2 regions of the Sphaerotilus montanus genome follow, and region 2 is predicted to be linked to the other one. Evidence: predicted binding sites of a transcription regulator. Region 2 holds the regulator's gene; the other holds the start of a gene.

Region 1 (11,928 bases), 1.3 Mb from region 2:
CCGAACAGCTTGATGGTGTCCATCGTCGCCATTGCCAGACCGGCGCCGTTCACCAGGCAGCCGATGTTGCCGTCCAGGCTGATGTAGGCCAGATCGAACTTCGAAGCCTCGACTTCCGCCGGATCCTCTTCGTCCAGATCGCGGTAGGCCACGATCTCCGGATGGCGGAACAGCGCGTTGGCGTCGAAGTTGAACTTCGCGTCCAGCGCGATCAGGTTGCCCTTGCCGTCGCGGTTCAGCGGGTTGATCTCGACCAGCGAGGCGTCCGTGTCCATGTAGCAGCGGTACAGGTTCTGGAACAGACCCACGGCTTGCGCCATCGACACGTCTTCCAGCCCGATCGCGCGGGCGATCTTCTCGGCCTGCTCGGCACCCAGACCTGTCAGCGGATCGATCACCTCGGTGATGATCTTCTCGGGCGTCGAATGCGCAACCTCTTCGATGTCCATGCCGCCTTCAGAAGACGCGATGAACGCCACCTTCTGCGACTGGCGGTCGGTCACCAGCGAGACGTAGAACTCCTTCTGGATGTCCGCACCGTCCTCGATGTACAGGCGGCGCACCTTCTGGCCTTCCGGGCCGGTCTGGTGCGTCACGAGCTGCATGCCCAGGATCTGCTCGGCCAGACGACGCACGTCGTCCAGGCTCTTGGCGACCTTCACGCCGCCGCCCTTGCCGCGGCCACCCGCGTGGATCTGCGCCTTCACGACCCACACCGGGCCGCCCAGCTTCTGTGCGGCTTCCACCGCCTCCTGCACCGTGAACGCCGGGTAGCCGCGCGGCACCGGCACGTCGAACTGGCGCAGGACTTCCTTGCCTTGGTATTCGTGGATCTTCATCGGGTTGAACTCTTGGGGAGAATGGGAACGATGCGGGACTGCATGGCGTAGTGGTGGCGCGCAGCAGCGGGCGCCCCGTTCGGCGTCGATGCCGAAGCCCGGGGACTTTAGCATGCTGCACTGCCGCAACCCTATGCGTGGTAACCGCCATGTACCAGCCGACGTTGCAGAACAGGACAGCGATCGAGCAGGGCCGGGACAAGCCGGCGCAACGATGGATCAGTCCGGATCGTCGGCAGAGGAGGCGTCGAAGGACTCCGGCAGTTCACCCTTGAGGACCCGCCGCACGACCTCGCCCGAGAAGCCGCGCGCCATCAGGAACCGCACTTGTCGACCCTGTTCGCGCGGGTCCGTCGCCGGGCTGCCGAAGCGGCGGGCCCACACGGCGTGGGCGCGCGCCAGCTCGCTGGGCTGCAGCTCCTCCAGTGCCGCGCGCATCTGGTCGGCCGTGATGCCCTTGAGGCTCAGCTCCTGTCGGATGCGGGCCACGCCATGACCGGCCGCGCGGCGGTGGACCACCGAGGCGACAAACCGCTCCTCGCTCAGGAAGCCGCGTTGCTGAAGCTCGTCCAGCACGCGCTCGATCTCGGCCTGGTCTTCGGCGTGCGGGGCGAGCTTGCGCATCAGTTCGCTGCGCGAATGTTCGCGTGCAGCGAGGTACTTCAGCGCCCGGCCCTTGAGACTGAGCGTGGCTTGCACCCTCGGCTCCGTCCGGACGGTCAGGCCTTGTTGCTGCTGCCCATGGGGGGCAGCAGGCTGATGCCGAGCGACTCGCGGATGCGGTTCTCGATCTCGTACGCCAGATCGGGGTTCTCGCGCAGGAACTCGCGCGAGTTGTCCTTGCCCTGGCCGATCTTCTCGCCCTTGTAGGCGTACCAGGCGCCAGACTTGTCGACGATCTTGGCGGCAACGCCCAGGTCGATGATCTCGCCTTCGCGGCTGATGCCCTCACCGTAGAGGATGTCGAAGTCGGCGGTCTTGAACGGCGGAGCGACCTTGTTCTTCACGACCTTGACGCGGGTCTCGCTGCCGATGACTTCCTCGCCTTTCTTGATCGAGCCGACGCGGCGGATGTCCAGACGCACGGAGGCGTAGAACTTCAGCGCGTTGCCGCCGGTGGTGGTCTCGGGGCTGCCGAACATCACGCCGATCTTCATGCGGATCTGGTTGATGAAGATGACCATGCAGTTGGTCTTCTTGATCGTGGCGGTGAGCTTGCGCAGGGCCTGGCTCATGAGCCGCGCCTGCAGCCCGGGCAGGGAGTCGCCCATCTCGCCTTCGAGTTCAGCCTTGGGGGTCAGTGCCGCCACCGAGTCGATGACGATCAGATCGACCGAGCCCGAACGCACCAAGGCATCGACGATCTCCAGCGCCTGCTCGCCGGTGTCGGGCTGGCTGATCAGCAGGTCCTGCAGGTTGACGCCGAGTTTCTGCGCGTACTGGGCATCCAGCGCGTGTTCGGCGTCGATGAAGGCGCAGACGCCGGCGAGCTTCTGCATCTCGGCGATGACCTGCAGCGTCAGCGTGGTCTTGCCCGAGGACTCCGGACCGTAGATCTCGACGACGCGGCCGCGGGGCAGGCCGCCGACACCGAGCGCGATGTCCAGCCCCAGCGAGCCGGTGGAGCACACCTGGATGTCGGCGACGACCTCGCCTTCGCCCAGGCGCATGATCGAGCCTTTGCCGAACTGCTTTTCGATCTGGGCCAGCGCGGCCTGCAGGGCCTTGGCTTTTTCGGTGCTGAGGGCGGTGCTGTTCGGATTGGCTTTGCTCGGTGCGTCCATCGACATTCTCCTGGGTGGATGCGTCATTATGCCCAATGCTGGATGTCTGTACAGCTTTTTGCTGGGCCCCGGCGCCCGTGCTGGCGTGGTTTTTCTGCAGGCCTTGGTGCATTGCGTCAAGGCATGGCATCTGTACCGATGCGGCACATTCCCGGGCTTTCTACAATCACGGCCAAGCCCCCGTCCACAGGGGTAATGAGGAGACAGGCGCCATGCGCATTCTGATCGCTGAAGATGACCAGATTCTGGCCGATGGCTTGCTGCGCAGCCTGCGTTCGGCAGGATATGCGGTGGACCATGTGGGCAATGGATCGGAGGCCGACGCGGCTCTGGCAGCCCACGAATTCGACATGCTGATACTGGACCTGGGCCTGCCCAAGCTGCACGGCCTGGAGGTGCTGAAGAAGCTGCGGGCGCGCGGTTCGGCGGTGCCGGTGCTGATCCTGACGGCGGCCGACAGCATCGAGCAGCGGGTCAAGGGCCTGGATCTCGGGGCCGACGACTACATGGCCAAGCCCTTTTCGCTGCAGGAGCTCGAAGCGCGCGTGCGGGCGCTGACCCGGCGTGGGCTGGGATCCGCCAGCGCGCTGATCAAGCACGGGCCGCTCACCTTCGACGCCACCGGTCGCGTGGCCTACATCAACGAGCAGATGATCGACCTGTCGGCGCGCGAGCTGAGCCTGCTGGAGGTGCTGCTGCAGCGTGCGGGGCGCCTTGTCAGCAAGGACCAGCTCGTCGAGCGCCTGTGCGAGTGGGGCGAGGAGGTGAGCAACAACGCCATCGAGGGCTACATCCACCGCCTGCGCAAGAAGATCGAGCAGGGACCGATCCGCATCGCCACCGTCCGGGGTCTGGGCTACTGCCTTGAGAAGATCGCCGCGACCTGAGGCGGCGGCGCGCCGACGCGAACAGCGCTCGCTGTTCGGCGAGATCCTGGACTGGATGCTCGCGCCACTGCTGCTGCTGTGGCCGATGAGCCTGGCGCTGACGTGGCTGGCAGCACAGGGCATCGCCAGCCGTCCGTATGACCGCGCACTGATCGAGTCGGTGCGTTCGCTGTCGCAGCGGGTCGAGGTGCGCGGGGACAGCGTCTATTTCGACCTGTCACGCGAAACCGCGCGCATGCTGCGCGCGGACGAGGTCGACAACGTCTACTACCAGGTCCTCGGGCCGCGCGGCGAGTTCGTCAGCGGGGACCGGGACCTGATGCTGCCCTCCGAGGACGACGCGCAGGTGCTGGGCGAGATGCGCGTGCGCGACGACGAGGTGCACGGTGACAGCGTGCGCGTGGCCTACCAGTGGATCAGCGGCGGTGCGGGCGAGCGGGCGGTGCTGGTGCAGGTGGCCGAGACGCTGACCAAGCGCTCGCGGCTGGCCACCGAGATCATCAAGGGCGTGATCCTGCCGCAGTTCGTCATCCTGCCGGTGGCGGTGCTGCTGGTGTGGCTGGCCCTGGTGCGCGGGCTGGCGCCGCTGAATGCGCTGCAGCAGCGCATCCGTGAACGTGCCAGCGACGACCTCTCGCCCATCGACGTGCACGAGGTGCCGGAGGAGGTCTCGCCGCTGGTGCAGTCGATCAACGACCTGCTGGAGCGCCAGCAGACCGCGCTGGTGACGCAGAAGCGCTTCCTGGCGGACGCCGCGCACCAGCTCAAGACGCCGCTGGCCGGACTGCGGATGCAGGCCGAACTCGCCACCCGCGAGATCGATGCCGGCCACGGCGACCCGGAGGTCATGAAGGCCTCGCTGGCGCAGATGGCGCATGCCTCGCAGCGGGCCGCCCACATGGTCAACCAGCTGCTGTCGATGGCCCGCGCCGATGCCAAGGCCGGCACGGTGGCGCGCGACGAGATCGATCTGGAGGCACTGGCCACCGACGTGGTGCGCGACTTCGTGCCGCAGTCGCTGGATGCCGGCATCGATCTGGGCTTCGAGGGGCCGGACACGCAGGTGCCGAACGGCCTGCGCCGCGCGGGCGACACGCGGGTGCTGGGCCATCCGATGCTGCTGCGCGAGCTGATCACCAACCTGGTGGACAACGCGCTGCACTACACGCCCCGCGGGGGCACGGTGACCGTGCGGGTCGTGCCGGATCCGTTCGGGCAGGTGGTGGTGCTGCAGATCGAGGATTCGGGCCCCGGCATTCCAGTGGGCGAGCGGGACCTCGTGTTCCAGCCCTTCTACCGGGCGCTCGGCACGACCGTCGATGGCTCGGGGCTCGGGCTGGCCATCGTGGCGGAGATCGCGCAGCAGCATGGCACCTCCGTCGTGCTGGACGACGCCCGATCGCCTGCCCAGGTGCCTCCGGGCGAAGGCCCGGGAGCGCGGTTCACGATCCGCCTGCGCCATGCACCTGACGTGGACACGGCGGTGGCGGACAGCTCAGCTCTGCATCAGCCGCCGTGAGCGGGCGATCGCCATCAGGATGCCGAGCGACAGCCCCAGTGTCACCAGCGCCGTGCCGCCATAGCTCATGAAGGGCAGCGGCACGCCCACCACGGGCAGGATGCCGCTGACCATGCCCATGTTGACCATGGCGTAGACGAAGAAGCTCATCGTGATCGCCCCGGCCAGCAGCCGCGCGAAGGTGGTCGGTGCCTCGAAGGCGATCACCAGTCCGCGCAGGATCAGGAAGCTGTAGCAGCCGACCAGCACCAGACCGCCGATCAGGCCGAACTCCTCGGAGTAGGCGGCGAAGATGAAGTCCGAGGTGCGCTCGGGAATGAACTCCAGATGGGTCTGCGTGCCCTTCATGAAGCCCTTGCCGGTGACCCCGCCGGAGCCGATGGCGATCATGCCCTGGATGATGTGGAAGCCCTTGCCGAGCGGGTCGCGGGTCGGGTCGAGCAGGGTGCAGACGCGGTTCTTCTGGTAGGTGTGCAGCACTTGCCAGTCCACGCCCGGCTCGCAGATCGTCGGCCCGGCCAGCACGATGGCGATGATGCCGAGGATGCCGACCACGGCCACCGGCAGGATGACCTTCCACGACAGCCCGGCGAAGAAGATGACGAAGAAGCCGGCCGAGAAGATCAGGATGCCGGTGCCGAGGTCCGGCTGCTTGGCCACCAGCAGGAAGGGCACCAGCACCAGCAGGAAGGCCTGGGCGATGTCGCCGGTGCGTGGCCGGCCCTCGCGGCGCTGGAACCACCAGGCGACCATCAGCGGGGTGGCGATCTTCAGGATTTCGCTGGGCTGGATGACGACACCGACATTGAGCCAGCGGCGCGCGCCCTTGTGGGTCGGGTCGATGCCGAACAGGGCGGTGAGGATGAGCAGGATCACCCCGACGGTGTAGAGCGGCACGGCCAGCGCCATGAACCGCTGCGGCGGGACCTGGGAGACCAGGAAGAACACGGCTCCCGCCAGGGCCATGTTGCGCACCTGCAGCATGAACCGGGAGCCGTTGTCGAACCCGGCGGAATACATCGCGGTCAACCCGATGCTGGCCAGTGCCAGGATCGCCAGCAGCAGCAGCGGATCGAATCCGCTGAACCAGGGGCGTACCCGCTGCCACAGCGTGGGTTGCCCGAACGAGGACTGCAGGATCATGGTGTGCTCACGGTGTCGATCGCGAAGCGCCCGCGACGGGGGCGGGCGGCACCGGATCGGGCATCCGCCGCGGGACCCATCTGAACGGGCGTGTGGGGGCGGTGGGCGCCGTGGTCACGGCCGGGGCGGGTCCCGCGGGTGTTGGCGGAGCGGCAGGGCCTGGTGCGCTCGCCGGCGCCGATGCGGCAGAAGCGGCCGAAGCAGGGAAGACGAGCGCACTGGCGGCAGCGGACGCCGCCGTCGATTCCGCATCGACGCCGGCCGCCCGGGTCGGCGGCAGCGGCACGGAGGCCACCGGCAGGCCGGCGCCGATCGGTGCCGAGCCGTGGCCCTTCTGGACGATGGCGATGTCTTCCGGCGTGGGGTAGACGCCGGAGATCACGTAGTCGAGCACCCGCCGTGCGATCGGGGCGGCGGCCTCGGCGCCGAAGCCGGCGTTCTCGACGATCACCGCCAGTGCGATGCGCGGCTCGTCCAGCGGGGCGAAGGCGGTGTAGAGCGAGTGGTCCCGCTGGTAGTCGGCCAGTTTGGAGGCGTTGTACTTCTCGTTCTGGCGGATGCCCACGGCCTGTGCCGTGCCGGTCTTGCCACCGCTCTGGTAGGGGGCCCCGGCGAACACCCTGGTCGAGGTGCCCGTCTGCGTCACCCCGTGCATGGCGCGCCGGATCACGGCCACATGTTCCGGCTTCAGATCGAGCGGGGAGACCGCATGCGACGACACCGTGCGGCGTTCGCGGGTGACGACGTTCTCGATCTCGCGCACGACCCGGGGCTCGAACCGCTGACCGCCCGACACCAGCGTGGCCATGGCGCTGGCGAGTTGCGTCATGGTGAAGTTGTTGTAGCCCTGACCGATGCCCAGCGAGATGGTTTCGCCCGCGTACCAGCGCTTCTGCTCGGGGCGCTTGTACTTGTTGCGTTTCCACTCGGTCGACGGCAGATCGCCGGTGGACTCGCCTTCGAGGTCGATGCCGGTCTTGCGCCCGAAGCTGTAGAGGTCCATCTGGTCGTGGATCAGGTCCACGCCCATGTCGTTGGCCAGGCCGTAGTAATAGACGTTGCTCGACTGGACGATCGAGCGCGTCATGTCGACTGCCCCCAGGCCGCCGTCGCCGTGGCTGCGGAAGCGGTGGTTGCCGAACATGAAGAAGCCGTTGTCGTAGATGACCTGCCCGGCGGTGCGCTTGCCGGTGACCAGCGCGGCCATGGCCATGAAGGGCTTGTAGGTCGAGCCGGGCGGGTAGGTGCCGCGCAGGGCGCGGTTGAGCATGGGCTTGTCGAGCGACTCGTTGAGCTCCTTCCACGAGTCCTGGTCGATGCCGCCGACGAACAGGTTCGGGTCGAAGCCCGGCTTGCTGACGAAGGCCAGCACTTCGCCGTTGCGCGGATCGATCGCGACCAGCGCACCGCGCCGGGTGCCGAACAGCTCCTCGATCAGCGCCTGCAGCTTGATGTCGATCGACAGGCGGACCGTGTTGCCCGGCGTGGCCGGCTCGGAGCGCAGGCGGCGCACGGGGTGGCCACCGGCGCTGGTCTCGACCTCCTCGAAGCCGGTGGTGCCGTGGAGATCGCGCTCGTAGCTCTGCTCGATGCCGAGCTTGCCGATGACATCGGTGCCGCGGTAGTTGGCCTGGTCCTCGTCGGACCAGTCGGCCATGTCGTCCTTCTCGCGCTGGTTGATGCGGCCGATGTAGCCCAGCACGTGGCCGCCGAGTTCGCCGTAGGGATAGTTGCGGAACAGGCGGGCCTTGATCTCGACGCCAGGGAAGCGGTAGCGCTGGGCGGTGAAGCGGGCCACCTCCTCGTCGCTCAGCTTGGTGCGGATCGGGATCGACTCGAAGCTCTTGGAGTCGCCCATCAGGCGCTTGAAGCGGCGGCGGTCGCGGGACTGGATCTCGATGACCTCGCCGAGCTGGTCGATCACCTGTTCCAGGTCGTCCTCGAGCTGCGAGCGGGTGATTTCCAGGGTGTAGGCCGAGTAGTTGTCGGCCAGCACGACGCCGTTGCGGTCCACGATCAACCCGCGGTTGGGCACGATCGGGACCACGGCGATGCGGTTGTTCTCGGCCTGCGTGGTGAGTTCGTCGAACTTGATGACCTGCAGCGTGAACAGCCGCGCCAGCAGCAGCCCGAAGCAGCACAGCACCACCAGTGCCGCGACGATCAGCCGTACGCGGAACTGGTCGATCTCCTGTTCGACATTGCGCAGTTCGGTCATCGCACCCAGGCCCGAGCGCTTCACAGCGGACGGTTCTTGTCAGGATCCGGTGCCCGCCGCTGCGGCGCGAGCAGCACCAGGCTCACCAGTGGCCACAGCAGGCTCTCGAAGACCGGTGACAGCAGCACGGGCCAGCCCGGGAAGTCGCCGCCGGAGGCCATGCGCAGCAGCAGCGAGGTGAGGTGTGCGGCGGCAAACAGCGGCAGCACGTGCACGGCCTGGGTCGGTGCCGTGAACCAGAGCAGACGGCGGTGGATCGTGATGGCGAAGTAGCTCACCAGCGTGTAGGCCATGGCGTGCTGGCCGAGCAGGCCGCCCTGGTGCACATCCATCAGCAGGCCGAACACGAACGCCGCGCCGACGCCGACCCGGCGCGGCTGGTGCACGTTCCAGAACACGAGGGCGAGCGCGATGAAGTCGGGCATGGCCGGCTGGCGCCCGATCGGCACCAGGTTCAGGGCCAGTGCGACGAGCAGCGTGGCCCACATGAACCACGGGTTCACCGGCAGCAGCAGTTGATCGGCCGAACGGGGCATCATGGCGTCACGGCCCTCACTCCTTGTCCTTGCGCACGGCCTTGGCCCCGGGTTTGGCGGCCGGGCTGTCCTTGCCGTGGACCGGCAGTGCGGCGTCGGCCGGGGTCGGCTTGGGGAGTTGCTGGGTGCTCATGGGTTCGAGCACCAGCACATGCCGCACGCTGTCCGGCTTGGTGGCCGGTGTCAGGGCGATCTTGGCGAAATCGGACTGGGTCCGCCGGTCCAGCCGGCTCACCTTCGCGACGGGCATGCCCGGCGGGTACACCCCGTCCAGTCCGGAGGTCTGCAGGATGTCGCCGACCTGCACGTCGGCGTTGGCTGCGACGAAACGCAGCTCCATGCTGTCCACCGACGGGTCGCCGAAGGCGACACCGCGCAGGCCGGTGCGGATGTTGTGGACCGGGATGGCCGCGTTCTCGTCGATCACCAGGGTCACTTCCGCGGTCATGGGGTAGACCCGCGTCACCTGTCCCAGCACGCCCAGTTCGTTGATGACTGGCGAGCCGTGTTGCACGCCCTGGCTGCTGCCGCGGTCGATGATGATCTTGCGGGTGTAGGGATCGGGTGCGTCATAGAGCACTTCCGCGGCCCGTGTGCGCACGGACAGCCGCGCACGCAGTTCCAGCAACGCGCGCAGCCGGGCGTTTTCCTGCAGCAGCTGGTCGGCCTGCAGCGAGCGCTCGGCCTGGCGGGTGAGTTCCGCACGGGCGCGCTCGGTGGTCTGCTGGGCCTGGGCGATGCCGGAGAGGTAGTCGCCGACCGAGCCTGCGCCGCGCACCGGCACGAGCAGCGCCCGCTCGATCGGGTTGAGCAGCACGGCGGCGGCGGTGCGCAGCGGCGTGGTCAGCCCGACCCGGCTGTCCGCCGCCATCAGCAGCACCGACAGCGAGGCGAAGAACAGCAGCCGCGACAGGGCCGACGGGCCCTGGCGGAAGAACGGTGGTGGAGAACGGTCCAGGGTGCCCAGTGGCATGTCAGCAGGCGCCAACCACGACCGTGGACGTCACGGTCACTCCGACGTGAAGATCGAACCGAGGCGCTCCATGCGTTCCAGTGCCATGCCGCATCCGCGCACGACGCAGGACAGCGGATCTTCGGCGATCAGCACCGGCAGGCCGGTTTCCTCGGCGAGCAGGCGGTCGAGATCACGCAGCAGCGCGCCACCGCCGGTCAGCATCATGCCGCGGTCGGCGATGTCGGCGCCGAGTTCGGGCGGGGTCTGCTCCAGGGCTTTCTTGACGGAGGAGACGATCTGGTTGAGCGGGTCGGTCAGGGCTTCGAGGATCTCGTTGCTGGAGACCGTGAAGCTGCGCGGCACGCCTTCGCTCAGGTTGCGGCCCTTGACTTCCATCTCCTTGATCTCGGAGCCGGGGAAGGCCGAGCCGATTTCCTTCTTGATGGCCTCGGCGGTGGGCTCGCCGATCAGCATGCCGTAGTTGCGGCGGATGTAGTTGATGATGGCTTCGTCGAACTTGTCGCCGCCGACGCGCACCGAGCCCTTGTAGACCATGCCGCCGAGCGAGATGACGCCCACCTCGGTCGTGCCGCCGCCGATGTCCACGACCATCGAGCCCGAGGCTTCCGACACCGGCATGCCGGCGCCGATCGCAGCGGCCATCGGTTCCTCGATCAGGTAGACCTCCGAGGCACCGGCGCCGAGCGCCGATTCACGGATCGCGCGGCGCTCTACCTGGGTCGAGCCGCAGGGCACGCAGATGATGATGCGTGGGCTCGGCCGCAGCAGCGAGCGCGGGTGCACCATCTTGATGAACTGCTTGAGCATCTGCTCGGTGACGGTGAAGTCGGCGATCACGCCGTCCTTCATCGGGCGGATGGCCTCGATGTTGCCCGGCACCTTGCCGAGCATGGCCTTGGCCTCGGCGCCGACCGCCTGGATGGTCTTCTTGCCGTGCGGGCCGCCCTCATGGCGAATGGCCACCACCGAGGGCTCGTTCAGCACGATGCCCGTGCCTCGAACGTAGATCAGGGTATTGGCGGTGCCGAGGTCGATCGCGAGATCGGTAGAGAAATATCGACGCAACGATCCGAACATGGTGAACTCGTAAGCATCCCGACAGCCGACGTGGACTGCTGGTGAGCGTGACTGGACTGGAAATTCGGGGCCCGCCAACCGATGGCATGTCGTGGTGCGACGCAGCAATCAGTTGATCCAGAACCGACGGGTACATGAACAAAGGGCGGGTGATAATACCCCATGGCTTGCGGCGTGACCTTGTCCACACCGGGCCTGCCACTCCATGTCGGCGTCTGATGACCTCCCATGTAGGGGTCTTATCTGCGCCCAGTGCGCCCAATTCATTTCATAGTTCACACAAATGGCACTCACGCCCCAGGATGTGAGCCGCATTGCCAATCTGGCGCGGCTTGAACTGAGCGAGGCCGAGCAGGCGAGTCTGCTGGGCGAGCTCAATGGCTTCTTCGACATCGTCGAGCGCATGCGTGCGGTCGACACCACCGGCGTGGCTCCGCTGTACACCCCGCTGTCGGCGGTGCAGGACGTCGTGCTGCGCCTGCGCGAGGACGCCGTGACCGAGCCCGACAACCGGGCCGCCAACCAGAAGAGCGCCCCGGCCGTCGAAGGCGGGCTGTTCCTGGTGCCGCGCGTGATCGAATGAGTGCGAGTGAAACTGCCATGACCCTGTCGACTTCCCCCCTGCACGCCCTGGGCGTGGCCGACCTCTCGCGCTTGCTCGACCAGAAGCAGGTCTCCAGCGTCGAGCTGACCCGCCACCTGCTGGACCGCGTGGAGTCCCACGCCGCGCTGGGTGCCTTCCTGTCGGTCGACGCCGATGTCGCGCTGGCCCAGGCCGCCGCGGCCGATGCCTGGCGCGCCCGCGGCGTGTCCGGCGCCGGCCACACGTTGCTGGGCGTGCCGATCGCGCACAAGGACATCTTCGTCACCCGCGACTTCCCGAGCACCGCCGGCTCGAAGATGCTCGACGGCTACCGCAGCCCGTTCGATGCGACCGTGGTCAGCCGGC
Region 2 (11,928 bases):
CCGCGGTCACGCAGCCGACCTGGATGCTGCTGCTGTTCTATGCCCTGGCCGCCAGCGTGGTGACGGTGTGGCTGTGGATGACCGGCCTGCGCCACGTGCCCGCCGCGCGGGCGGGGGTGTTCACGGTGATGCTGCCGGTGTCGGCCGCTGCCGTGGGCGTGCTGCTGCTGGGCGAGTCGTTCAGCACGGCGCAGGCGCAGGCGTTCGCACTGGCCATGCTCGGCGTGGTGCTGGCGACCTGGCCTGAATCAGCCGCCCGCTGAGCGGGTGTCGATCCGGGCAGAACCGGACAAGACCACATTTCCAGCAATTGTATTGTGTGCAATTAAACTGCACACATCATGAACACCCATCCCAGCGACAGCACCCGCCACGAGGCACCCGACCGTCCGAGCCGCGACTGGCTCGCCCTCGACCGGCAGTTGTGCTTTGCGCTGTACACCGCCTCGCTGGCAATGACCAGGCGTTACCGGCCGCTGCTGGAGCCGCTCGGGCTGACCTACCCGCAATACCTGGTGATGCTGGCCCTGTGGCAGCGCGACGGCCGCAGCGTCGGCGAGCTGGGCGAAGCCCTGTCGCTCGACTCCGGCACCCTCACCCCGCTGCTCAAGCGCCTCGAAGCCGCGGGACACCTCCGCCGCCAGCGCAGCCGCGACGACGAGCGGCGTGTCCAGGTCCACCTCACCGAGGCGGGCCGTGCACTGCGCGAACAGGCGCTGGCCATTCCTCCCCAGCTGGCGGCCGCCGCCGGTTGCTCGCTCGACGAGATCGGTGCCCTCACCGGTGAACTGCACCGCCTGCGCCAGGCGCTCGCCCAGACGGAAGGCCAGATCACCGTGTCCCCTCAATGTCCCCACCCCGCCCTGAAACCCTGAAAGACCCCACCATGTCCCTCGACAAAGTGCTCTACACCGCCCGCGCCACTGCCACCGGAGGTCGTGACGGCGGCGCCACCACCGACGACAACCGCCTGAGCGTCAAGCTGTCCGTGCCGAAGGGCCTGGGCGGCGACGATGGCGCCGGCACCAACCCCGAGCAGCTGTTCGCGGCCGGCTATGCCGCGTGCTTCATCGGCGCGATGAAGTTCGTCGCCGGCCAGAAGAAGGTCGCCCTGCCCGCGACCACCTCGATCGCCTCGGAAGTCGGCATCGGCCCGATCCCGACCGGCTTCGGCATCCAGGTGACGCTCAACGTCAGCATCCCGGGCGTCGACCGTGCAACCGCCGAAGCGATCGTCCAGGCCGCCCACATCGTCTGCCCGTACTCGAACGCCACCCGCGGCAACATCGACGTCACGCTGAACGTGCTCTGATCGGTCGGTACCTGCCCGGCCGCCGCCACGCTTCACGCCCGGCGTGACAGCAGCCGGAGCAGGATTTCCACGCGGGCCTGCACCGCGGTGAGCGCGCCGGCATCGGGGACCAGATCATGTCCGGTCGGCACGATGCAGCCGGAGCCACCGCGCAAGGCCCGCACCACGGCCACACCGGCAGACTGCGCCCGCAGCAGGGCCGTCTGCAGTTCCTGGTGCACCGTGCCATTGCCGGTGGCCGCGACCACCAGCCCCTGCACCCCGGCCTCCATGAGCAGGTCCACCACCCGGCCGTCGGCGCCAGCGTGGCTCACGACAATCTGCACTTCCGGCCAGATGTCCGCCGCGAGCACCTGCAGACCCAGCGGCGTTCCAGTCGGCCAGTCGCGCAGCACGCGCAGACGGCCTTCCTCGACATGCCCGAGCGGCCCGGCATCGCCGGCATCGAAGGCATCCGGCCGGTAGGGATGCACCTTGCGCACCTCCCCGCCCAGCCAGACCTTGCCTGCCAGCACCGCCACCACCCCCCGCGCGCCGTCCAGACCGGCAACCGTGACGGCATCCGCCAGATTCTGCGGACCGTCGGGCTGGCTCGCGCTGGCCGGGCGCATCGCGGCCGTCAGCACCACCGGCTTGGCGGGCGCCAGCACGCGCTGCAGCAGGTAAGCGGTCTCCTCCAGCGTGTCCGTGCCGTGGGTGACGACGATGCCATCGACCTCCGGACGGTCCAGGTGAACCTGCACCCGCTCGGCAAGCCGCCGCCAGACGGCGTGGCTCATGTCCTTGCTGTCGATCTGGGCCACCTGTTCCGACTCGATCGACCAGCCTTCCTCGCTGCGGCGGCGCAGGGCTGGCACAGCACCCAGCAGCTGTGCCACCGCGACCTGACCGGCGGTGTAACCCACGTTGTCGTCGGCACTGGCAGCCTGCCCGGCAATGGTTCCGCCAGTGCCCAGCACGACAATGCGCCGCGGCAGAGCATGGAAGCTCGAATTCGAATCTGTGCTTGTCATTTGCAAATGGCTGGATAAAAATACAGGCGCTGGATGTTTGACCAGTCCATGCGCCGCCAACGTCACCACCTAGCGAGGAATCCGTGGACGACAGCCCCAAGCTCACCGACCGACAGCAGCAGATCCTGGAGCTGATCCTGCGATCAATCGAACGAACAGGCGCACCACCGACACGCGCCGAGATCGCATCCGAACTGGGATTCCGCTCGCCGAACTCCGCCGAGGAGCACCTCAGGGCCCTGGCACGCAAGGGCGTCATCGATCTGGTCAGTGGCACCTCGCGAGGCATCCGCGTCAAGTCTGACACATTGCGCCGCCTCAACGCGTCGCGGATGCGCGGCGTCGACGAGACCGCCCGTGATGCCATTCCGGCCGGTCCGCTGTCGCTGAGTCTGCCGCTGGTGGGCCGGGTCGCGGCAGGCAGTCCGATCCTGGCGCAGGAACACATCGAGCGGACGTTCAACGTCGAGTCCTACCTGTTCGCTCGCAAGCCGGACTACCTGCTCAAGGTCCGCGGCATGAGCATGCGAGACGCCGGCATCCTGGATGGCGACCTGCTGGCGGTCCAGAAGACCAGCGATGCCAAGAATGGCCAGATCGTCGTGGCCCGCCTGGGCGACGAGGTGACGGTCAAGCGGTTCAGGCGCACGGCTTCCTGCATCGAGCTGATCCCAGAGAACCCTGATTTCCAGACCATCCGGGTGCCTGCGGACAGCACCGACTTCAGCCTGGAAGGGCTGGCGGTCGGCCTGATCCGCAACACGCTGCTGAGCTAGCGGGACCGCTCGATCCCCTGCCACGAGGGCCACGCACCGGAGCGCGCGTCCGGGCGGGGCATTGTGCGGTCAAGTCAACCCATCGCTGGTCGATAGATCTGGCATGCGCCCGATCCGTCGACCTCCAGGAGGTCCTTCATGCATCCACTGCTTGCCCAGTTGCTTCAGCGACGTGCAGCGCGGCGCGAGTCGATCCCCGGCCACATCCTGCGCACGACACTGCCACCATCGCGCGAGATGTCCATCCGGCGCCCCGGCACTGGCCACCGCACCGACAGCGGGATGGCACTGTTCATGAACCAGTCGCCGCGCCCAACGTTCGGCCGACCCTGCCCTGCAGCGTCCGCGGCCATCGACACCGTGCTCGACGAACTGCAGGCAATCGCTCCGTCGGCCAGGGTACCCGCCAGCGATGCACGGTCACGGTCACCGACTGAATCCGACGGCGTGCACCTGTGCATCGACCCGCAAGACCACCAGCGCGTGCGCATCAGCGGCAGCATGCGCGAGGTCTGCGCCGCACTGGATGCGCTGATCGCCGTGCAATGAAAAAAACCGGGCAAGCCCGGTTCTGGAGTCGGCAAAACCGGCCTGCAAGTGGCCGGAGACCGATCAGCCCATGTGCAGGCCGCCGTTGCAGCTGAAGTCCGCACCGGTCGTGAAGCCCGAGTCATCGCCGGCCAGCCAGGCGACGATGGAGCCGATTTCTTCCGGCGTGCCCAGGCGCTTCACCGGGATGGTGGCGACGATCTTTTCCAGCACTTCCGGCTTGATCGCGCGGACCATGTCGGTGCCGATGTAGCCGGGGCTCACGGTGTTGACCGTGACACCCTTGCTGGCCATTTCCTGGGCCAGGGCCATCGTGAAGCCGTGCATGCCGGCCTTGGCGGCCGAGTAGTTGGTCTGGCCGGACTGGCCCTTTTCGCCATTGACCGAGCTGATCTGGATGATCCGGCCCCAGCCCTTGGCGACCATGTCCGCGACCACCTGCTTGGTGACGTTGAACATGCTGTTCAGGTTGGTGTCGATGACAGCGTCCCAGTCGTCGCGGGTCATCTTCAGGAACATGCGGTCCTTGGTGATGCCGGCGTTGTTGACCAGCACGTCGATGATGCCGTGCTCGGCCTTGGCGCGCTCGAAGGCATCGACCGTCGAGTCCCAGCTCGCCACATTGCCCACCGAAGCGTAGAAGGTGTAGCCGGCCGCGGCCTGCTCATCCAGCCACTTCTGCGCGTCGCGGGTCGGGCCGCAACCGGCGATGACCTTGAAGCCTTCCTTGTGCAGGCGACGGCAGATCGCGGTTCCAATGCCACCCATGCCGCCAGTGACGTAAGCAACTTTCTGAGTCATGTTGTCTCTCCTACTGATTCGAGCCTGTCCCCGATGGACAGGCTTCAGGCCCGTGTTCGGCCCCTGCTAACTGGGAACTCTGAAAACTCAGCGCTCGACCGTGAGCGCCACACCCATGCCGCCGCCGATGCACAGCGAGGCGATGCCCTTCTTGGCATCGCGCCGCTGCATCTCGTGCAGCAGCGTGACGAGAATCCGGCAACCGGATGCACCGATCGGGTGACCGATGGCGATGGCGCCGCCGTTGACGTTGACCTTGCTGGTGTCCCAGCCCATTTCCTGGTGGACAGCGCAGGCTTGTGCGGCAAAGGCTTCGTTGATTTCGAGCAGGTCGAGGTCGGCCGGCGACCAGCCGGCGCGCTGCAGCGCCTTGCGCGCAGCGGGAACCGGGCCCATGCCCATGAAGGCGGGGTCCAGACCGGCGCTGGCGTAACTGGCGATGCGGGCCAGCGGCGTCAGGCCGAGGGCAGCCGCCTTGGCGGCCGACATCAGCACGACACCCGCAGCACCGTCGTTCAGACCGGAGGCATTGCCGGCCGTGACGCTGCCCGTCTTGTCGAACGCAGGGCGCAACCCGGCCAGCGCTTCAGCCGTGGATCGGCGGTTGATGAACTCGTCGCTGTCGAAGACGACCGGATCGCCCTTGCGCTGCGGGATCGACACGGCGGCGATCTCGTCCTTGAACTTGCCGGCTTCCTGGGCGGCGGCGGCCTTCTGCTGCGAGCCCAGCGCCAGCGCATCCTGCATCTCGCGGGTCACGCCGTACTTCCTGGCGATGTTCTCGGCGGTCGTGCCCATGTGGTACTGGTTGTACACATCCCACAGGCCGTCGACGATCATGGAGTCGACCATCTTCCAGTCGCCCATGCGCTGGCCATCGCGCGAGCCAGCCAGCACGTGCGGGCTCATGCTCATGTTTTCCTGGCCACCGGCAATGACGATCTCGCTGTCGCCGTCGCGGATGGCCTGGGCACCCAGCATCACGGCCTTCAGGCCGGAGCCGCAGACCTTGTTGATGGTCATGGCTGGCACGCCTTGCGGCAGACCCGACTTGATGACCGTCTGGCGGGCGGGGTTCTGGCCCGAGCCGGCCGTCAGCACCTGGCCGAAGATCAGCTCGCCGATCTGCTCGCCGGACAGGCCCGAGCGCTGCAGCAGCGCGCGCACGACCGTGGCGCCAAGTTCGGGCGCAGCGGTCTTGGACAGGCTCCCGCCAAATTTTCCAACGGCGGTACGCGCCGCAGCGACGATGACGATGTCAGTCATGCAATTCTCTCCAAATACAAAAACTAGAAGTCGGTTCAAGCGTCCAGGGACGCCGACACTCTATCTCAGACTGTCGTCGAACCGACAATCAGACCTTGGCTTTGACGTACCGACCCGGCGCCGGCTCGATCGCCTTGTACTTGCGGCTGCCGAAGGACTTGGGGGCGGCCTTCTTCTTGCCTGCATGGCCGGCCAGCCACTCGGACCAGTCGGTCCACCAGCTTCCAGGCTGGCTGGTGGCGGTGTCCAGCCAGGCGTCGGCCGAGGCGGCCGGAGCCGCATTGATCCAGTAGTTGCGCTTCTTCTTGGCCGGCGGATTGACGACACCCGCGATGTGACCGGATGCGCCCAGCACGAAGCGGTACGGGCTCTTGAAGATGCGCGTGCTCAGGAATGCAGAGTCCCACGGCACGATGTGGTCTTCACGCGACGCATAGAGATAGACCGGTGCCTTGATCGCGCCGAGATCGACCTGTTCACCACACACGGTCAGGGCACCGGGCACCTTCAGCTGGTCCTGCAGGTAGGTATTGCGCAGGTACCAGCAGTACATCGCACCGGGCAGGTTGGTGCTGTCGGAGTTCCAGTACAGCAGGTCGAACGGCGGCGGCGTCTCGCCCTTCAGGTAGTTGCCGACGACATAGTTCCAGACCAGATCGTTCGGACGCAGGAAGCTGAAGGTGCTCGCCAGTTCCTTGCCACGCAGCATGCCAGGGCCCTGCGGGGCATCCGGCCCGATCGTCATCTCGCGCAACCGGACCGAGCCTTCGTCGACGAAGATGTCCAGGATGCCCGTGCTGCTGAAGTCGAGCAGCGTGGTCAGCAGCGTCAGACTCGCCGCGGGGTGCTCGCCGCGCGCCGCCAGCACGGCCAGCGCGGTGGACAGGATGGTGCCGCCCACGCAGAAGCCCAGCATGTCCAGCGTCTCCGCACCGGTGATCTCCTGCGTGACGCTGATGGCCTTGAGGACCGCGTTCTCGATGTAGTCGTCCCACGTCGTGGCCGCCATGTCATCGGTCGGGTTGCGCCAGCTCACGACGAACAGGCGGTGGCCCTGTTCGACCGTGTAGCGGATGACCGAGTTGTCGGGCTGCAGGTCGAGGATGTAGAACTTGTTGATGCATGGCGGCACGAACAGCATCGGCTTGTCAAACACCTGTGCCGTCAGCGGCTTGTATTCGATCAGCTGGAACAGCTCGTTCTCGAACACCACGGCGCCTTCGGTGGTGGCCACGTTGCGGCCCACCTCGAACAGCGATTCGTCGGTCTGCGACACATGGCCCTGCTTCAGGTCACCGAGCAGGTGCTGCATGCCCTGCGTCAGGCTCTCGCCCTTGGTCTCGACGGCCTTCTTCAGCGCCTCGGGATTGAGTGCAAGGTAATTGGACGGTGCGGCGGCATCGACCCACTGCTGCACGGCGAAGCGGATGCGCGCACGGGTCTTGTCATCGCCCTGCACCACGTCGGACAGTTCCATCAGCGTGCGGGCATTGAGCAGGTAGGTCGCCGCGGCGAACCCGGCCAGCGGGTTGTCGCTCCATTCAGGGGCGGAGAACCGGCGGTCCTTGGGCAGCGTCACCTTCCCGCCTGCCCCCAGGCTGCTGTTCCACAGTTCGCTGGCACTGCGCAGGTACTCCCCCTGGATACGGGCAAGATCGGCCTGCGGGATCTGCAGTTGCGAAAGGGTCTTCAACAGACCTGCGACGTCCTGCCCCAGCTCGGGTGCAGTGAACATGGACTTGCCAAACGGGTTCATTCATCTCCTCCGGTGCATGGAATACTGCATTTGAAGGCATTATGCATGCCGCATCCATACAGCCACCTTGCTAACTGCGTTGCAACAGATAACGGGAAATCCCCATGTACTTGGTCGCAATTGCGTGGCTTTATGTCACGTTGATGATGGCACTGGCAGAAGCCACGAATCCCCACGGGACCATACTCGGCGCGGTATTCACGCTGCTGCTCTACGGCATCGGCCCGCTCGCGCTGGTGATGTACCTGATGGGAACGCCCATGCGCCGCAAGGCGCGTCAGGCCAAAGAATCGACGCAGAAAGACGACACAGCAACGGCCACCGTCACCGGCCCGGAGGGGACCCCGCCGGGCTGATCGCTCGTTCGACCGTTCAGCGCAGCCAGACCAGCGCCGCCATCCGTCCGGTGCGCGGCGCGTGCCGGTAGGAGAAGCAGCGCTGCGGGTGGCCCAGCGTGCACCAGTCCGGCGCGCCGCTGTTGCCCGCCATCTGCTGCACACCGGCGGCCGCCAGCCGCTGTCGGGCGAGTGCCGGCAGATCGGCCAGCCACTTGCCCGGCCGAGCCGGCCGGAAACACGCGCCCGGCTGTTCGGGCGAAGCACCGAAGGCCAGCAGCACATCGGCACCGACCTCGAAGCGCGTCGGTCCGATGCACGGGCCGAGCCAGCATTCGATGTCCCCCGCCGACGCATCGGCCAGCGCACGGACATGCGCCAGCGTGGCCTCCAGCACGCCGCCAGCCAGACCGCGCCACCCGGCATGCGCAGCCCCGACGGCCCGCCCGCCGACATGCGCGAACAGCACCGGCAGGCAATCGGCCACCTGGATCTCGCAGGCCACGGCCGACGAAGCGGTCACGACCGCATCCGCCACCGGGGGTGTCGCGGGCGGCTCGGCCATCGACTCCAGCAGGTGCACCGCCACGCCGTGCACCTGCGACAGCAGCCGCGTCGGCCGGCCGACGATCTCCTGCAGCAAGGCCCGGTTGGCCGCGACCGCCACGGGATCGTCACCCAGACCATCCCGCAGGTTGAAGGCATCGAACGGCGGCTGGCTGACGCCGCCGGAGCGTGCCGTCATCACCGCCCCGACACGGGGGTGGGAGAACCGTGGCCGCCACCAGTCGGCGGGTGCGAGTTCGTCGAGACGCTCAGGCATCGGCATCCGGGCACGCCGAGGGTTGCGCCGCCAGGAAGGCCGGCAGCCGCATGCAGTTCTCGAAGATGCGCATGACCGTGGGGACATGGTCCAGGCGGCAGTCGAAGCGCTGGGCGTTGAAGATCTGCGGCACGAGCAGGCAGTCGGCCATCGTGGGCGTGTCGCCATGGCAGAACGTGCCGGTCGCGGGCTGCTCGGAGAGCTGACGCTCCACCACCTCCAGACCGACTTCGACCCAGTGCCGGTACCAGGCGTTCTTGGCGTCCTCGCTGGCGCCGAGTTCCTTGACCAGGTAGCGCAGCACCCGCAGGTTGTCGAGCGGGTGGATCTCGCAGGCGATGTCCTGGGACAGCGAGCGCACCCGCGCGCGGCCCAGCGGATCGGCGGGCATCAGCGGCGGCTCGGGGTAGACCTCGTCGAGGTATTCGATGATCGCCATCGACTGCGTGAGCGTGGCCTCGCCGTCCTTCAGCAGCGGCACCAGGCGCTGCGGCGACACGGCCGCGAACGCCGGGCCGGTCTGCTCGTTGCGCACCAGATGCACCGTCCTGTAGTCATACGGGAGCGACTTGAGCGCCAGCGCAATGCGCACCCGAAATGAGGCAGACGAACGGAAATAGCTGTAAAGCTCCATGGTGGATGGCTCCTCTTTGTTCGCACCGTTTGTTTCAGATCATGCCATGCGAAGCAGGCGATACACTGCCGGGATGCTACTGCCGCGACGTATCAAGCACTGCCGGGAGTGCGGGTCTCAGGTCCTCTACCAGATCCCCGCCGACGACAATCGAGAGCGTGCCACCTGCACGGCCTGCGCCACGATCCACTACGAAAATCCGCTCAACGTGGTGGGAACGGTTCCCTTCTGGGAGGATCAGGTCCTGCTGTGCCGACGCAACATCGAGCCGCGCCACGGCTTCTGGACGCTGCCGGCCGGCTTCATGGAACTCGGTGAAACCCTCGCTGAAGGCGCGGTGCGCGAGACGGTCGAGGAGGCCGGCGCCCATATCGAACTCGACGGACTGTTCTCGGTCCTGAACGTGGTCAAGGTCGGTCAGGTGCATGTCTTCTACCGTGCGGCCTTGCTGGACACGGTGTTCGATCCGGGCCCGGAAACCATCGAGGCCCGGCTGTTCCGCCAGCAGGACATTCCCTGGCACGACCTGGCGTTCCGCACCGTGCGGGTGACGCTGGAACGCTATTTCGAGGACCGCGCCCGCGGTCAATTCGGCCTGCACTGCGCCGATATCGGCTGAGCACTTCAGCGTCCACCGACCACACCATGACACTGCCTCGACCTGGCGCCCCCGGAGCGCCCCAGCCGGCGCCTGCCTCCGTGGCGGCCGCCCCCGCCAGACCGGCCCCCGCCGCCCGCGACGCGGCCACGGAGCGCCTGCGCGAGGACCTGCTCAACCCGGACCCGCTGCTGGACTGCCTGCTCGAAGTCTGCCGCCTGCACGGCGTCAACGCGTCGCGGGCCTCGCTGTCGGCCGGCCTGCCGCTGCAGGACGGCCGCCTCACGCTGAGCCTGGCCGAACGCGCCGCCCAGCGCGCCGGCATGTTCAGCAAGCTGCAGCGTGTCAAGCCGAACAGGATCGACGCCGCCACGCTGCCCGCCGTGCTGATCCTGCGTGGCAACGATGCCTGCGTGCTGCTGGGCTGGACCGCCGAGGGCGACGCCCGCGTGCTGATGCCCGAGACCGGCCAGGGCGCAGTCGTGATGGCGCGCAAGGACCTGGCGCGGCGTTACAGCGGTGTCGTGCTCTACGTGCGCCCGCATTTCCGCTTCGACGAGCGCACGCCCGAAGTCCGCGCCACCACCAAGGGCCACTGGTTCTGGAGCGCCATCGCCAGCCAGCGGCTGGTCTACCGCGACGTGCTGTGGGCCGCCTTCCTGATCAACCTGTTCGCGCTGGCCTTCCCGATTTTCACGATGAATGTCTATGACCGGGTGGTGCCCAACCACGCGATCGAGACGCTCTGGGTGCTGGCACTCGGGCTGATGCTGGTGCTGCTGGCGGACTTCTACATGCGCAAGCTGCGCAGCCACTTCGTCGACGAGGCGAGCGCGCGGATCGACGTGCAGCTGTCCTCGGTGCTGATGGAGCGGGTGCTGGGGATGCGGCTGGAGCACCGGCCGCAGTCGGTCGGTTCCTTCGCGTCGAACCTGCGCGGCTTCGAATCGGTGCGCGACTTCATCGCGTCGAGCACGGTGACCGCGCTGATCGACCTGCCCTTCGCGCTGATCTTCCTCGGCGTGATGGCGTGGATCTCGCCGTGGATGGTGCTGCCGGTGCTGCTGGCCTTCGTGCTGATCCTGGGCATCGGCTACGTGCTGCAGCAGCGCCTGCATGAACTCTCGGAGTCGACCTACCAGGCCAGCGCCCAGCGCAACGCCACGCTGGTCGAGGCCCTGACCGGCATCGAGACCATCAAGACCCAGGCCGCAGAAAGTGTCATCCAGGCCCGCTGGGAGCGCGCCAACCAGTTCCTCGCCCAGACCAATGTCCGCATGCGGGCGCTGTCCAGCACCGCCAGCTACGGCACCAACTGGCTGGCCCAGGTCGTCAACCTCAGCATCGTGCTGATCGGCGTCTACCTGATCTCGCAGCGCGAGCTGACGATGGGTGCGCTGATCGCCTGCACCACGCTGAGTTCGCGCGCGCTGGCACCAGCCGGCCAGATCGTTGGCTTGCTGATGCAGTACCAGGGCGCCCGCACCGCGCTGGAGTCGCTCAACAAGGTGATGGCCAACCCGGTCGAGCGCGAGGCCGGCCAGCACTTCCTGCACCGGCGCGAGCTGAAGGGCGACATCGAGTTCCGCGACATCAAGTTCGCCTATCCGGGCCGCGATGACCCGGTGCTCGATGGCATCAGTTTCCGCATCCAGCAGGGCGAGCGCGTGGCGCTGATCGGCCGCGTGGGTTCGGGCAAGACGACGCTGCAGAAGCTGATGCTCGGCCTCTACCAGCCGACCTCGGGCGCCGTGCTGCTCGACGGCATCGACCTGCGCCAGCTGGATCCGGCCGATGTCCGCCGCAACCTCGGCTATGTCTCGCAGGACGTGACGCTGTTCTACGGCTCGCTGCGCGAGAACATCACGATGGGCCTGCCCTACGCCGACGAGACCGCCGTGCTGGCCGCCGCCGAGACCGCCTGCATGACCGAGTTCGTCAACCGCCACCCGCGTGGCTTCGACATGCCGGTGGGCGAGCGCGGCGAGCTGCTCTCGGGCGGTCAGCGGCAGAGCGTCGGGCTGGCGCGCGCCGTGCTGCACAACGCGCCGCTGCTGCTGCTGGA

The links. Region 2 encodes LexA, which represses DNA repair genes until DNA is damaged. Its sites were predicted from a motif close to ACTGTATNNNNATACAGT; they were not measured.
Region 1: recA (recombinase RecA) is a predicted target of LexA. The motif match lies at 2,661-2,678, and genes of this name have one in related genera.

Annotation. Positions count from the first base shown of each region.
Region 1 is NZ_JACCFH010000001.1:2,533,265-2,545,192, forward strand. It holds gene sucC (ADP-forming succinate--CoA ligase subunit beta) at 1-839, opposite strand, end outside; gene recX (recombination regulator RecX) at 1,059-1,538, opposite strand; gene recA (recombinase RecA) at 1,559-2,623, opposite strand; gene BDD16_RS11465 (response regulator) at 2,836-3,510, shown strand; gene BDD16_RS11470 (sensor histidine kinase) at 3,566-5,029, shown strand; gene rodA (rod shape-determining protein RodA) at 5,006-6,166, opposite strand; gene mrdA (penicillin-binding protein 2) at 6,180-8,390, opposite strand; gene mreD (rod shape-determining protein MreD) at 8,411-8,929, opposite strand; gene mreC (rod shape-determining protein MreC) at 8,943-9,899, opposite strand; gene BDD16_RS11495 (rod shape-determining protein) at 9,936-10,979, opposite strand; gene gatC (Asp-tRNA(Asn)/Glu-tRNA(Gln) amidotransferase subunit GatC) at 11,263-11,562, shown strand; gene gatA (Asp-tRNA(Asn)/Glu-tRNA(Gln) amidotransferase subunit GatA) at 11,580-11,928, shown strand, end outside.
Region 2 is NZ_JACCFH010000001.1:3,864,430-3,876,357, reverse strand. It holds gene BDD16_RS17630 (DMT family transporter) at 1-263, shown strand, start outside; gene BDD16_RS17625 (MarR family winged helix-turn-helix transcriptional regulator) at 342-875, shown strand; gene BDD16_RS17620 (organic hydroperoxide resistance protein) at 887-1,312, shown strand; gene BDD16_RS17615 (asparaginase) at 1,345-2,325, opposite strand; gene lexA (transcriptional repressor LexA) at 2,409-3,101, shown strand; gene BDD16_RS17605 (hypothetical protein) at 3,240-3,650, shown strand; gene phbB (acetoacetyl-CoA reductase) at 3,714-4,451, opposite strand; gene BDD16_RS17595 (acetyl-CoA C-acetyltransferase) at 4,539-5,717, opposite strand; gene phaC (class I poly(R)-hydroxyalkanoic acid synthase) at 5,806-7,473, opposite strand; gene BDD16_RS17585 (hypothetical protein) at 7,578-7,829, shown strand; gene pgeF (peptidoglycan editing factor PgeF) at 7,846-8,637, opposite strand; gene maiA (maleylacetoacetate isomerase) at 8,624-9,265, opposite strand; gene BDD16_RS17570 (NUDIX hydrolase) at 9,339-9,884, shown strand; gene BDD16_RS17565 (type I secretion system permease/ATPase) at 9,911-11,928, shown strand, end outside.